4 regions of the Macrococcus sp. GL_134 genome follow, and region 3 is predicted to be linked to each of the others. Evidence: riboswitches for the same ligand, from Rfam matches in the RefSeq annotation. Region 3 holds a riboswitch; each other region holds the start of a gene.

Region 1 (3,145 bases), 340 kb from region 3:
GCGACTGTACCGTAATTGATTTAAGTGGCTATGATGCCATTTCAGCAGCAGCACTTCAATCACAGCTGACTGAACGAGTTGAACGTGTATTGATCAAAACATCACTTCCTAACAATCCGGAACATTTCCCGGAAAATGTTCCTGGGGTCACTAAGGACGGGGCTGAATATTTGAATTCGCTCGGTGTTAAACTCATCGGTGTCGATACACCTTCAGTCGATGACATTTCAAGTAAAGCTTTAGAAGGTCATCACGCGCTTTATGAACATGATATATATATTCTTGAGAATGTTATGCTGGACAATGTCATGCCCGGCAACTATGAATTGATCGCCCTGCCTCTTGCTTTAAAAGACGCTGACGGCAGCCCTGTTCGTGCAGTCATCCGACCAAAAGGAGCGGTGTCATGACTAAGCATCAAGCATTTGAAGATGAGCAGAACATTCATACAGATTTCAGGAAGGACATGACATACAGCAGTTATCTCGGTCTCGAGACATTGCTTGCCAGTCATCATCCACTCAGCGGTCATCATGATGAAATGCTGTTCATCACTGTCCATCACGTCAGCGAAATATGGATGAAGCAGCTGATTCATGAACTGAAAGCTGCCGTCCATAACGTTCAGCACGATCAGTTCGGCGAAGCATTCAAGAAACTTGCGCGTGTGTCACAAATTCAGCAGCAGATCAAAAATGTATGGGATGTGCTCTCTACATTGACGCCAAGCGAATATTTAGAGTTCCGCGATAAGCTGGGCCATTCTTCAGGCTTCCAGTCCTATCAGAATCGGGTGATTGAATTTTATCTCGGCTATAAGACAGATTATATACTGAAGATTTATTCACATGAGCCGGAAATTCATGCGCAGCTGCTTGAAGCCTACAGCACACCGAGCCTTTATGATGCGGCGATTCATGCCCTGCATCGTGCTGGACTTAATATTGATGCTGATGTCCTTGAGAGAAAGCCTTGCATTACTTACACAGCGAATGACAGCGTGAAAGAAGCTTGGAAAGAAGTCTATAGAAACAGCGAAAAATACTGGCAGTTGTATGAACTTGCCGAAGAACTTGTCGATATAGAAGATCTATTTCAGCAGTGGCGGTTCAGACATATGAAAACAGTAGAACGCATCATTGGATTTAAAGTCGGTACTGGTGGTTCGCAAGGAGTCAATTATTTGAAGAAAGTGCTCGACCAGTACTTCTTCCCTGAATTGTGGCAGCTGCGAACTGAACTGTAATGAAACATCTTATCTCATTAAAAAAGCGGCCTTCAAATGTGGTTTGAAGGCCGTTTCTCGTTAATTTCCACGTTAAATCTTTTTCTATTCAGCCGTGCTGTTCGTTTTATAGATTTTAATCGCTATTGTATAACCATCCAGTTCCAGCTTCAGTTCTTTATCGTTACTTACATGCTGTGCTGCAATAGCCTCTCCTGCTTTTTGACGTGGTTCTCTCTCCACCTGGTTGAGGCGGTAGAAGTCCATCTTACGCTCACTCTTTTCGACTTCTTCTAGTTCTCGCTCGAGACGGTTTCTGTCTGCTGTCTTTATCATGGAACTACTATAATTGACTGGTTTATAGTTTTCCACTAGTTCTAAATCTGCTAAAATATCTGCTCTTGTTCTCATCTTTTGCCCCCCGGTTATTTTAGTCACAAAAAAATAGCTCATCTTAAAATCAAGAAGAGCTATTAGAGAATCTTCTTATCTTTCAAGATATACTTGTTGGAATTAGCACAGTGCATAAGCCTGCTGCTGAGGTTTCATAGGGCCAAGTCCCTCCACCTGCTCTGAATAAGATACGAGCTATTAATTTGTAAAGTGATTATATCATACTACCTTCTATTTGTGTAGTATTAGAATGTTTTACCTAATGCTTCACCGCGTTTAATACCGTCAGCTTTGATTTCTTCTGCTTTTTCAGGGTTTGCATTATGGCCTTCAATAATCAGTTCTTCATATGACGGCACACCTGTAAAGTTCATGATTTGTTTCAAGTAACGGTTGCCAAGTTCAAGTTCAGCTGCTGGTCCTTCTGAATAGTAACCACCGCGTGCTTGAATGTGAAGTGCTTTTTTGTCAGTTAATAAGCCGACTGCGCCTTCAGCTGTATATTTGAATGCTTTACCTGCAACTGCGACTGCATCGATATATGCTTTCATTACTGCCGGGAAAGAGAAGTTCCAGAATGGTGTCACAAAAACATATTTGTCAGCAGCAGCAAACTGATCGCTTAATTCATTTAAACGATTAACTTTTTGTTGTTCTGTCTCAGATAATTTTGCGAACTCTTCACCCGACTGTAATTTACCCCAGCCGGAGAAAACGTCGCTGTCGATTAACGGGATGAATGTATTGTATAAGTCGATGTGAACGACGTCATGATCTGGATTAGCTGCTTTGTAGCTGTCAATGAATGATTGACCAGCTGCCATAGAGAATGAAGCCGCTGCATCGTTTGGATGTGCTGTAATGTATAAAACTTGAGTCATAATATTAGCCGCCTTTATATATTTATTATATTTGATATAATTATTATATTAATATTTCTAATGATTGAAACCCTTTAAACTTAATTTTAATCGAAAGTGTAAAACATTACTTGATAGACTCTTATGGTTTTCAATCATTTGACATCAATTTACATCATCATTAAAGTAAATACGAATGTATCACTGTACATCAATGAACAACAATCGGAGGAATGACAATGGCTCGTGGAAGCACAGCAAAAGAAAAATCGACAGCAAAATTCTCAGATTTCTACCAGCTGTTGAAACGTTCAGGAATTAAACGGAAGCTATTTATATTAGGAATTGCAATGACCTTGATAGGAACAGTTGGTTCGTTGATTGTACCCATGTTGACGCAGCGTTTTATCGACGGATTTGATACAGACTCTGTTACGACAGGTTTAATCCTATTAATTATCTTTGTATTTTTACTAAGTGCCATATTCAATGGAGTGTCTAACTATGTACTAGCTAATGTGGGGCAAAGTATTATCAGAGGATTACGCGAAATTATTTGGGATAAGTTCTTAAAGTTGCCGGTCAGCTATTTTGATACTACAAAAAGCGGTGAGTCTGTCAGTCGTATCGTTAATGATACTTCTGTTCTAAAAGATTTAATCACTCG
Region 2 (3,145 bases), 950 kb from region 3:
CATTCCAGCCGTGTTCATCATCACCGATTAATTTGCGCTGTGGATCTGCTGATAACGTCGTTTTACCAGTACCTGATAGTCCAAAGAATAAGGCGACGTCTTTGTTTTCGCCGACGTTTGCTGAACAGTGCATGCTCATCACGTCATTATCTGGCAGGTAATAGTTCATCACACCGAAGATTCCTTTTTTCATTTCGCCGGCATATTCAGTTCCGCCGATCAATATGACTTTGTGTTTGAAGCTTGTGATGATGAATGTCTCGGATTTCGTTCCATCCACTTCGGGGTCAGCTTTGAAGTGCGGCGCTGAGATGATAGTGAAGTCAGGTGAGATGTTCAATCCTTCTTCAGTCGTTTCGGGACGGATGAACATCGTGCGGGCGAACAAGTTGTGCCATGCCATTTCGTTGATGACAGTCAGTTTCAGCTGAGTCGCAGCGTCGGCGCCGGCATACCCGTTAAAGACATAGACTTTGTCCTTTGTGTTTAAATAAGAAGTCACTTTGTCGAGAAGTTTCAAGAAGACGTCCTCTTCGATGGGCTGGTTGATGGCGTTCCAGTCAATTTTATCTTCAGTTTCAGCTTCTCTTACGATAAATTTATCTTTAGGCGAACGACCCGTATATTTTCCTGTTTCTGCTTTTACTGCTCCTGAGTCTGTAAGAACACCTTCACCATTATCCAGTATGTCCTGAATCAGCTGAGTGCGAGACAACTGTTTTTTAGTAGAAGGTTTTGCTAGTAATTGATCCAGATTTTCATTATACGTCGATGTATCGTTCATGTTATAATCCTCCAGTAATAGTTTCTGCAATGTAAGCAGTTTCATCAAATAGTATAACATAACAGACCCAATAGTCTATACTAATCACGGCAGATTCTCAAGCAGTTTTTAAAGACAGAAAATTATGTATTTCTTAAATTTATTGACGTTTAACAAATAGTTTAGTATTATCTTACTTGCGGATTCTCTTATCCAGAGTGGTGGAGGGACATGGACCCTACGAAGCCCAGCAACCTTTTAAGTAAGGTGCCAAACCGTTTGCAGATTTCATCTGAACGATAAGAGTGAATGGACTTGTATTAATCGAGCCTTCTCTCTTAATTGTGGAGAAGGCTTTTCTTATGGATAAACCGTATAACTTTCATAGAAAAAGGAGATATTAAATTGGCAGATCGTAAACTATTTACTTCTGAATCAGTGACAGAAGGACATCCGGATAAAATTGCTGACCAGATTTCAGATGCGATTCTTGATGAAATCTTAAAAGGGGACCCTAAAGCACGTGTTGCATGCGAAACATCAGTGACCACTGGGATGGCACTCATTGCCGGCGAAATCACAACAACGACCTATGTCGATATTCCAAAAGTCGTGCGTGAAACAGTGAAAGAAATCGGTTATACGCGCGCTAAATATGGTTATGACTTCCAGACGATGGCTGTTCTGACTGCGATTGATGAGCAGTCTCCAGACATCGCACAAGGTGTTGACCGTGCGCTTGAAGACCGCGAAGAGCTGTCTGATTCTGACATTGAATCTATCGGTGCAGGTGACCAAGGGCTGATGTTCGGCTATGCATGTAATGAAACAGAGAGCTTAATGCCGCTGCCGATTTCATTGGCACACGAACTGGCACGTCGCTTAACAGAAGTGCGTAAGAACGGTACGCTTGACTACTTACGTCCGGACGGTAAGACACAAGTCACTGTTGAATATGATGAGAATAACGAGCCAAAACGTATCGATACAATCGTTATTTCTTCTCAGCACCATGAGAAAATTGAGCTGGAGCAGATTCAGACGGACATTAAAGAGCACGTCATTAAATCTGTTGTTCCCGCAGAACTGATCGATGACGAAACGAAATACTTCATCAACCCGACTGGACGTTTTGTTATCGGTGGACCTCAAGGGGATGCAGGCTTGACAGGCCGTAAAATCATCGTTGATACTTACGGCGGCTATGCCCGTCACGGCGGCGGTGCCTTCTCTGGTAAAGATGCAACGAAAGTAGACCGTTCAGGCGCCTATGCAGCACGTTATGTCGCGAAGAACATCGTAGCGGCAGGGCTTGCTGACAAAGCAGAAGTACAGCTAGCCTACGCGATCGGTGTGGCTCATCCTGTATCGATTTCTGTCGATACGTTCGGTACAAGCGACTACTCAGAATCAGCACTTGTAGAAGCCGTACGCAGCACATTCGACTTACGTCCGGCAGGTATCATCAAGATGCTTGATCTGCGCCGTCCGATCTACAAGCAGACAGCTGCTTACGGACATTTCGGCCGTACAGATGTCGAGCTGCCATGGGAACAGACAGACAAAGTCGACAGCTTGAAAGCAGCGATTCAATAACATCTTAGACAGCGGAAACCTTGAACGGGTTTCCGTTTTTTTGTGAGTTCGGCTGAAAAAAGAGTAATATTCTCAAAATTGATCAGATGAAATTTTATGAATAATACTGAAGAAAACGTAAATTTTGATTATAATATGAATAAACCTATATATACAAAGGAGAATTTCATGACTGAACTTACACCGCTTCATTACATTATTATTGCGCTCGGTGTTCTGGCGCTGCTGTTCTTAGTGCTCTGGATCGTTACTAACAGCAAAGCAAAACGTGAACGACTGAGACTGGCCGATCAGCATGCAGATGACAAACAGAAATTGTCAGCAGAACTGCAGGACAAAGCTGAGAAAGAACGGCTTGAACAGAAAAAAGCGTTCGCCCAGCAGAAAGAGATCTATGATGAACAAGTATCTAAACAAGCCATTCAAATCGACAGCTTGAAACATCTGTCCAAAAACGGTGGCGAGTATTTGACGGATCTGACATTGATTCAGCTCAAAGAACGTCTTGTCCGAAACGAACGAATCAGACCTGAAGATATGCATGTCCTTGCCAATGTCTTTATTCCCGGACGTGATCTGAAGCGGACAGAGAAAATTGCCCACATCGTATTGACACGAACAGGTGTATACATCATTGATTCGCATTACTGGAAAGGGCATATCTATCACGGCGTAGATCAGACACAGTTCTCACAGGAACCGATGTTTGAACATATATTCAGTCTGCTGGATATCGACCCTTACATCGAACAGACACTTGCGATGGAACGAGATGAGGAGAAAGGC
Region 3 (3,145 bases):
TGGTGAAAGTCAGACCGAGAATTAAAGATCCTGCTGCTTCTGGAACTAATACTTTGAATAAGATATCGAATTTAGATGAGCCCATTGCTTCAGCCGCTTCAATGACGCCTTTATCCACTGAGATGATGTTATTTTCTACGACGCGGGCAATGGATAATGAAGCGGCGAGAGTCATCGGGAAAATGGCTGCCCATATACCGATTGTAGTCCCCACAAGAAACCTTGTAATTGGAATCAATGCCACCAGGAAGATGATGAAAGGGATCGGTCGAACCGTATTGATAAAGAAGTTCAAAATGATATTGACTACTTTGTTCTCAAGCACATGTCCTCTTCCCGTGGCATAGAGAATGATGCCAAGCGGTAGACCGATAAGCACGGCAAGTACTAAAGTAATGCCTACCATTATCAGAGTATTGATTGTTTCCTGAATAATGACCGGATAGAATTCTGTTAAATCAGTTTTCAAAGCCGTTAACCTCCTTAATCTGAATATCATGACGTGTCAGCTCATTCAGTGCATCATGAATATTCACCTCATTGCCGACTGCTTCAATCAGTAGATTACCGAACAGCTTATCTGTCAACTCTGTAATCCCGCCGTACAAAATATTGAAATCAACATCGAACTCTCTACCGATTCGACTGAGCACCGGCTGCAGAATCTGCTGGTGATTGAAGATGAAGCGATATAGCTGACGTGACTTGACATCTACTTCAGCCGGAATATCATCATTCAACACAGAATGAACAAAACGTTTTGTCGTCGGATGGACAGGATTGGTAAACAGTTCGAATACTTTGTTCTGCTCAACAATCTTACCTTTTTCCATGACGGCGACTTCATCACAAATACTTTTTACGACTTCCATTTCGTGAGTAATCAGGACAATGGTAATATTCAGTTCTTCATTGATGCGCTTCAACAGCCTCAAGATTTCATCTGTAGTTTCAGGATCAAGCGCTGACGTCGCTTCATCACAGAGAAGAATATCAGGGTTCGTTGCAAGTGCTCGTGCGATACCGATACGCTGCTTCTGACCACCCGACAGCTGACTTGGATAGTCATATTTCTTATCCAGCAGTCCGACGAACTGTAATAATTCATCGACTCGCTTATCAATATCAGCTTTTGAGTACTTCTTCGTCAGCTTGAGTGGATATTTGATGTTATCCTCCACTGTCTTCGCACGAAACAAGTTGAACTGCTGAAAGATCATCCCGATGTTTTGACGGCGTTTACGTAGTAATGCCTGTTTGAGACTTGTTATATCTTCACCTTCGATGATGACGCGTCCTGCAGTTGGCTTTTCTAATTTGTTGATCAATCTGACGAGCGTCGACTTACCTGCACCGGAATAACCGACGATGCCAAATATCTGCCCTTTTTCAATAGTCAGTGACACGTCAGACAATGCTTCAACGATGCCTTTTTTCGTTTGAAACTGTTTGGTCACATGCTCGATTTCAATGATTGCCATAACTTCCTCCTCTGAATAAAAAAACGACTTTCCGGCAGATGCCGGAAAGTCGTTTTACGTCCCTTTATCTGCCAAGCCTCGCTTGATGGATTTAGCACAGTGCTCAAATGAGTCCGCTGCTGAGATGTCATCGGGCCATATCCCTCAATCTCTCTTGATAATTTTTTATTAAGTTAATTGCATTATTGCAAACATCCATAGAGCCTGTCAATCACTTTTTTTGATTAGAAGCTTGATAACCCTGTGAATTCCTGTATTCGATAGAGCACTGTCTTCAGGAACGACGCATCTTTTTTCACTTCATAGTGGTCGGTGATATGCCCGTAATCATTGGTCCATTTGGCGTCGAAGTCCAAATCCAGCTGCTTAAATACCGGCAGATCTGATCGACCCGTAATAATAACATCTGTCTCCATGTTGTAATCACCGATATTACGGCGTGTCAAGTTGGCACTGCCGACAAATAAAGACGACTCCTTATTGCGGTCATCAGTCAGCAGAATGTATTTCGCATGGAACTGTTCGCCGTGTGACACTGCCCATTTTACTTGAATGCGATCATTACTTCCTGCCACGAGTTCATGGGCAGCAGGCTTATTCGGAATACCCGGCTTCTCTTTACCAAATGCTTCTTTGTTAACGTCAAGTATGACCTTCACATGGACACCGCGCTCTGCTGCGCGAATCAGCGCCTTAATGACATCGCGGTCAGCGAGATAGAACATCCCCATTTTAAGTTCATCATTATCATTGGCAAGGTTGATATATTCAATTAATGATTCTTTGATTTTGCCTTCAGTGACAAGTGTCGTTTCGTAGTCCATCGTATTGTCATAAGCGCGCGTATTAATCGCAAAATCACTGCGGTCAAGCTTACCACCGCTCATATTGATGGCTGCAACTTCACTGTGTATTAAGTCTTCCTGCAGCTGTCCGCTCAACTGAACAGCGATGTTTTGATGATGACCACTTGAATCATGCGGGTTGCTGCTGGCAATGATAGCCGATTTTTCAGAGACGATGGTCTTACGGTGATTCGCTTTGAAATTCAGCATTCGTGCATAGCCTCTCACGGTGACATCAGGTTCTTTTTTTGAGAATATATTGGGCAGCGTCCCATTGTCACTATTGCCTAACCAGTGGAAAGTCGACCGCCATAACCCTGAATAGAGTGGATTTGAGTCACGTAATTTCGTCAAGTCCGTTTCGTATACGAATATGCCATTGTCACGAAGTTTCTTGTAATGGTCGGGTGTATAGCTCCCGTAGAATGAATTGATTGGATCAGTCAGCACATAGATCGGCATGTCCGGTCGCTGCTCTTTCTTCGCAATCAAGTGCCGAGTCAGCTCAGCAGATAATTTCGGGAAGTGTTGCGTGCCGTCATAAGCCGCATTGAACAAAAACATATCCATGATAATAAAATCTTCTGCGTCATCGATGAGCTGATACACTTCACTGAATATATGGTGGTCGTAGGTCATAGTGCCGTCCTGCTCATAACTATTATCGAGCAGCAGTTTGACATCATTAGTTCTGCTTGGTTCATAGCGTTTCGAAATTCCAGCAGGCAATGGTTTGAAGATGTTCCATACAGTGACCAGTAGTAAAACAAAAAACAATAATCCGGCAATCCACTTAAACCGTATCTTATGTTGTTTTTT
Region 4 (3,145 bases), 130 kb from region 3:
CCGACAAGATATGCTAAGTTACCAAGTCCACCGGCACCAATGACGCCGGCAATAGCGGTTGAACCGACTAAAGCGATAGCTGTGACCGTGACACCAGATACAAGTGCCGGCAATGATTCGCGCAGCAGCACTTTCGTAATCAATGTCCAGCGCGTCGCCCCCATCGCTTCCGCTGCCTCTATTACACCTTTGTCGATCTCTTTCATACCGATTTCTACAAGGCGTGCATAGAACGGGGCAGCTCCGATAATCAACGCCGGCAGCGCGCCTTTTACACCGCTGATTGTGTTCATCAGCAGATTGGTGAACGGAATCAGCAGGATGATTAAGATGATGAAAGGAATCGCCCGAAATAAGTTCACTAAAAAGGCTGTGATCTTATAGATGACCTGGGCACCTTTAGATTGACTTCTAGAAGTCAGAAATAAAATAGTACCGATAATCAGACCGAGAAAAAACGTGAAGAACGTTGATACGATTGTCATGTACAATGTTTCATACACCGCTGTCCAGACATCCGGCCAGATGACGTTTTTAAAGCTCAGCATTTCCTTCAGAATGTCAATGAAACTTTTATCCACGTCGTTCCACCTCCACTTTGACGCCGTGCTGCTCGAATTCGTTGAACAACTCTTTTGTCGGTTCAGGTACATGGACAATCATATGACCAAACGCACCAGAGGATGTATGACTGACATTGCCGGATATCACATTGATATCCATATCATACTTTCTGATGATTCTAGAGATAATCGGCTGTTCCGTTGATGAACCGGCAAATTTTAATCTTAAAATCGCACCCGTCGGATATGCCAGCTTAATGTCGTCCATCGCTGCTTCTGATTCGCTGTCTTTTAAGTCATCTTTGACAAATCGCTGTGTGACACTTGACTGCGGATTTTGAAAGACACTGAGTACCGGTCCTTCCTCAACGATGCGACCATTTTCCATGACTGCGACTTTATGACAGATTTTACGGATGACATGCATTTCATGTGTAATCAATATAATGGTCAAACCTATTTTCTTGTTGATGGTGACCAGCAGCTCTAAAATTTCATCTGTTGTCTGAGGATCAAGCGCACTTGTCGCTTCATCACATAGCAGTACTGTCGGATCGTTAGCAAGTGCACGCGCAATACCGACACGCTGCTTCTGGCCGCCGGACAACTGGGAGGGGAAAGCTTTTTCTCTGCCAGTTAAACCTACCATTCGAATTAATTCATTTACCTTTTGGTCTCGTTCTGTTTTACTGACCCCGGCAATCTCCAGCGGAAACGCAATGTTATCGAACACTGTACGGGACCAGAGCAAGTTAAAGTGCTGGAAGATCATGCCGATTTTCTGTCTTTTTTTGCGTAAGTCTTTCATGCCAAGCTGCGCAATATGATCACCGCCGACAACGACATCACCGGTAGTTGGTTTCTCAAGCCCATTGAACATTCGAATCAATGTACTTTTGCCTGCACCTGAAAATCCGATGACGCCATAAATTTCACCATCATGAATTTGCAGATTGACATCATCTACAGCAGTCAATGGTCCTTTTTTTGTTGCAAATTGCTTTACCACTGATTGTAAAGTAATCAATGACTAACCTCCTTTAAACGAATAAAGCGTCTTTCCCATAAAAAGAGAAAGACGCAATGATATAAACGTCTCTCATCTTCTAAAGCACTGGGCTTTATGTGAATTGGCACCATGTCTGACGACGGTTGCCGGGCTTCAAAGGGCACATCCCTCCACCTCTCTTGATAAGAGCTTAACTATTAAATTATTTTCTAATCATAGACCATCCTAATCGTTACGTCAATAATTTGTTGACGATTTCATATAAATTTGTCACAGATTCGAACTTGAACACTTCCGCTGTCACCTTGTCATCATTGACAACAAGTAATACAGGGACGCTCATCACTTTGAATGCCTGTACCAATTCAGGTGTATAATTCATATCGAGTTTGACCACAGGCTGTTTTGTCAAAACTGCGAGAACATCAATCATCCGTTCCGCTACTTTACATGTGCCACAAAGCGGCGTATATCCAAATATTAAATAAGACTCACCAGGCGGACTGCCAGGCAAATACTGTTTGACGCTCATGTGCTACATTCCCATCTTTCACTTCAAATTCATGTTTCATCAGAACTTTCGCTAAATAATCATGAGGACATCGACTGACTTCACCATATTTCGGATCAATGTAAATATGACGGCTCTCGCTTAAATGACGTTTGAACCAGTTGCGAATGATTTTACCTGCTTTGTCAGCGTCAGTCATAATATAGACTTTATGACCAATCAGTTCTTCCAGAATGGCATCTAATTTTGAAATACCCATGGTGCCGTTAGTGCAGATAATATGTACGGGCTCAGATAAGACTTCCTGTAACTTCTTCTTGTCGGATTTACCTTCAACAACGATGACTTTACTAATGACAGCCACACTCATCACCTTCTCATATGCGATTATAAAAAATTCCTTGATAATCAGATTATCAAGGAAATTATAACATTTATGCGTTAATCATTTCATCATATTGTGCTTGGTCTAACAACTCAGTCAGTTCATCGTCATTAGATGCTTCGACTTTGATCAGCCATGCATTGTCATAAGGAGATTCGTTAACAAATTCAGGACTGTCTTCAAGTTCACTGTTCACTTCAACGACTTTACCACTGATAGGAGCGTAAAGTTCTGATACTGTTTTTACAGATTCTACACTACCGAATGGCTGCCCCGCTGTAATTTCATCGCCTGCTTCAGGAAGTTCAACGAAGACGATATCCCCTAGTTCTGATTGAGCAAAATCAGTAATACCAATCGTATTTATATTTCCTTCTGTTCTTACCCATTCGTGATCTTTAGAAAATTTTAATCCTTCTAATGATGCCACAAAAATCCCTCCTCTAAGTTTATATATTAATAATGACATAGCATATATTTTTATTCAATCTTTTTTATAACCATGTGCTCATGTAATCCTGCTCTTTAAATCCTAACGTTATTTTACCATCATTGACCGCAAGCGGACGTTTAACCAGCATGCCGTCTGATGCAAGCAGTGCCAGTTTGTCTTCATAGCTCATATGAACTAGTTTGTCCTTAAGTTGTAATTCACGGAACTTCGTCCCTTGACGGTT

Evidence for each region. A riboswitch is a leader RNA that binds a small molecule or an ion and turns the genes downstream of it on or off. The one in region 3 is predicted to bind S-adenosylmethionine.
Region 1: it holds a riboswitch for S-adenosylmethionine, as region 3 does, so the genes downstream of both, AC3IPL_RS00460 (hypothetical protein) here and AC3IPL_RS02325 (methionine ABC transporter ATP-binding protein) in region 3, are expected to answer to the same signal.
Region 2: it holds a riboswitch for S-adenosylmethionine, as region 3 does, so the genes downstream of both, metK (methionine adenosyltransferase) here and AC3IPL_RS02325 (methionine ABC transporter ATP-binding protein) in region 3, are expected to answer to the same signal.
Region 4: it holds a riboswitch for S-adenosylmethionine, as region 3 does, so the genes downstream of both, AC3IPL_RS02985 (methionine ABC transporter ATP-binding protein) here and AC3IPL_RS02325 (methionine ABC transporter ATP-binding protein) in region 3, are expected to answer to the same signal.

Annotation. Positions count from the first base shown of each region.
Region 1 is NZ_CM174409.1:84,412-87,556, reverse strand. Features, by position in the region: gene kynB (arylformamidase) at 1-410, shown strand, start outside; gene kynA (tryptophan 2,3-dioxygenase) at 407-1,246, shown strand; gene AC3IPL_RS00460 (hypothetical protein) at 1,331-1,636, opposite strand; SAM riboswitch class I at 1,709-1,808, opposite strand; gene AC3IPL_RS00455 (FMN-dependent NADH-azoreductase) at 1,864-2,499, opposite strand; gene AC3IPL_RS00450 (ABC transporter ATP-binding protein) at 2,718-3,145, shown strand, end outside.
Region 2 is NZ_CM174409.1:1,518,475-1,521,619, reverse strand. Features, by position in the region: gene pckA (phosphoenolpyruvate carboxykinase (ATP)) at 1-784, opposite strand, end outside; SAM riboswitch class I at 970-1,069, shown strand; gene metK (methionine adenosyltransferase) at 1,169-2,359, shown strand; gene AC3IPL_RS07810 (nuclease-related domain-containing protein) at 2,528-3,145, shown strand, end outside.
Region 3 is NZ_CM174409.1:427,681-430,825, reverse strand. Features, by position in the region: gene AC3IPL_RS02330 (methionine ABC transporter permease) at 1-469, opposite strand, end outside; gene AC3IPL_RS02325 (methionine ABC transporter ATP-binding protein) at 459-1,475, opposite strand; SAM riboswitch class I at 1,543-1,645, opposite strand; gene AC3IPL_RS02320 (phospholipase D family protein) at 1,706-3,145, opposite strand, start outside.
Region 4 is NZ_CM174409.1:554,648-557,792, reverse strand. Features, by position in the region: gene AC3IPL_RS02990 (methionine ABC transporter permease) at 1-581, opposite strand, end outside; gene AC3IPL_RS02985 (methionine ABC transporter ATP-binding protein) at 574-1,590, opposite strand; SAM riboswitch class I at 1,660-1,761, opposite strand; gene AC3IPL_RS02980 (thioredoxin family protein) at 1,805-2,104, opposite strand; gene AC3IPL_RS02975 (toprim domain-containing protein) at 2,064-2,447, opposite strand; gene gcvH (glycine cleavage system protein GcvH) at 2,518-2,898, opposite strand; gene AC3IPL_RS02965 (Spx/MgsR family RNA polymerase-binding regulatory protein) at 2,963-3,145, opposite strand, start outside.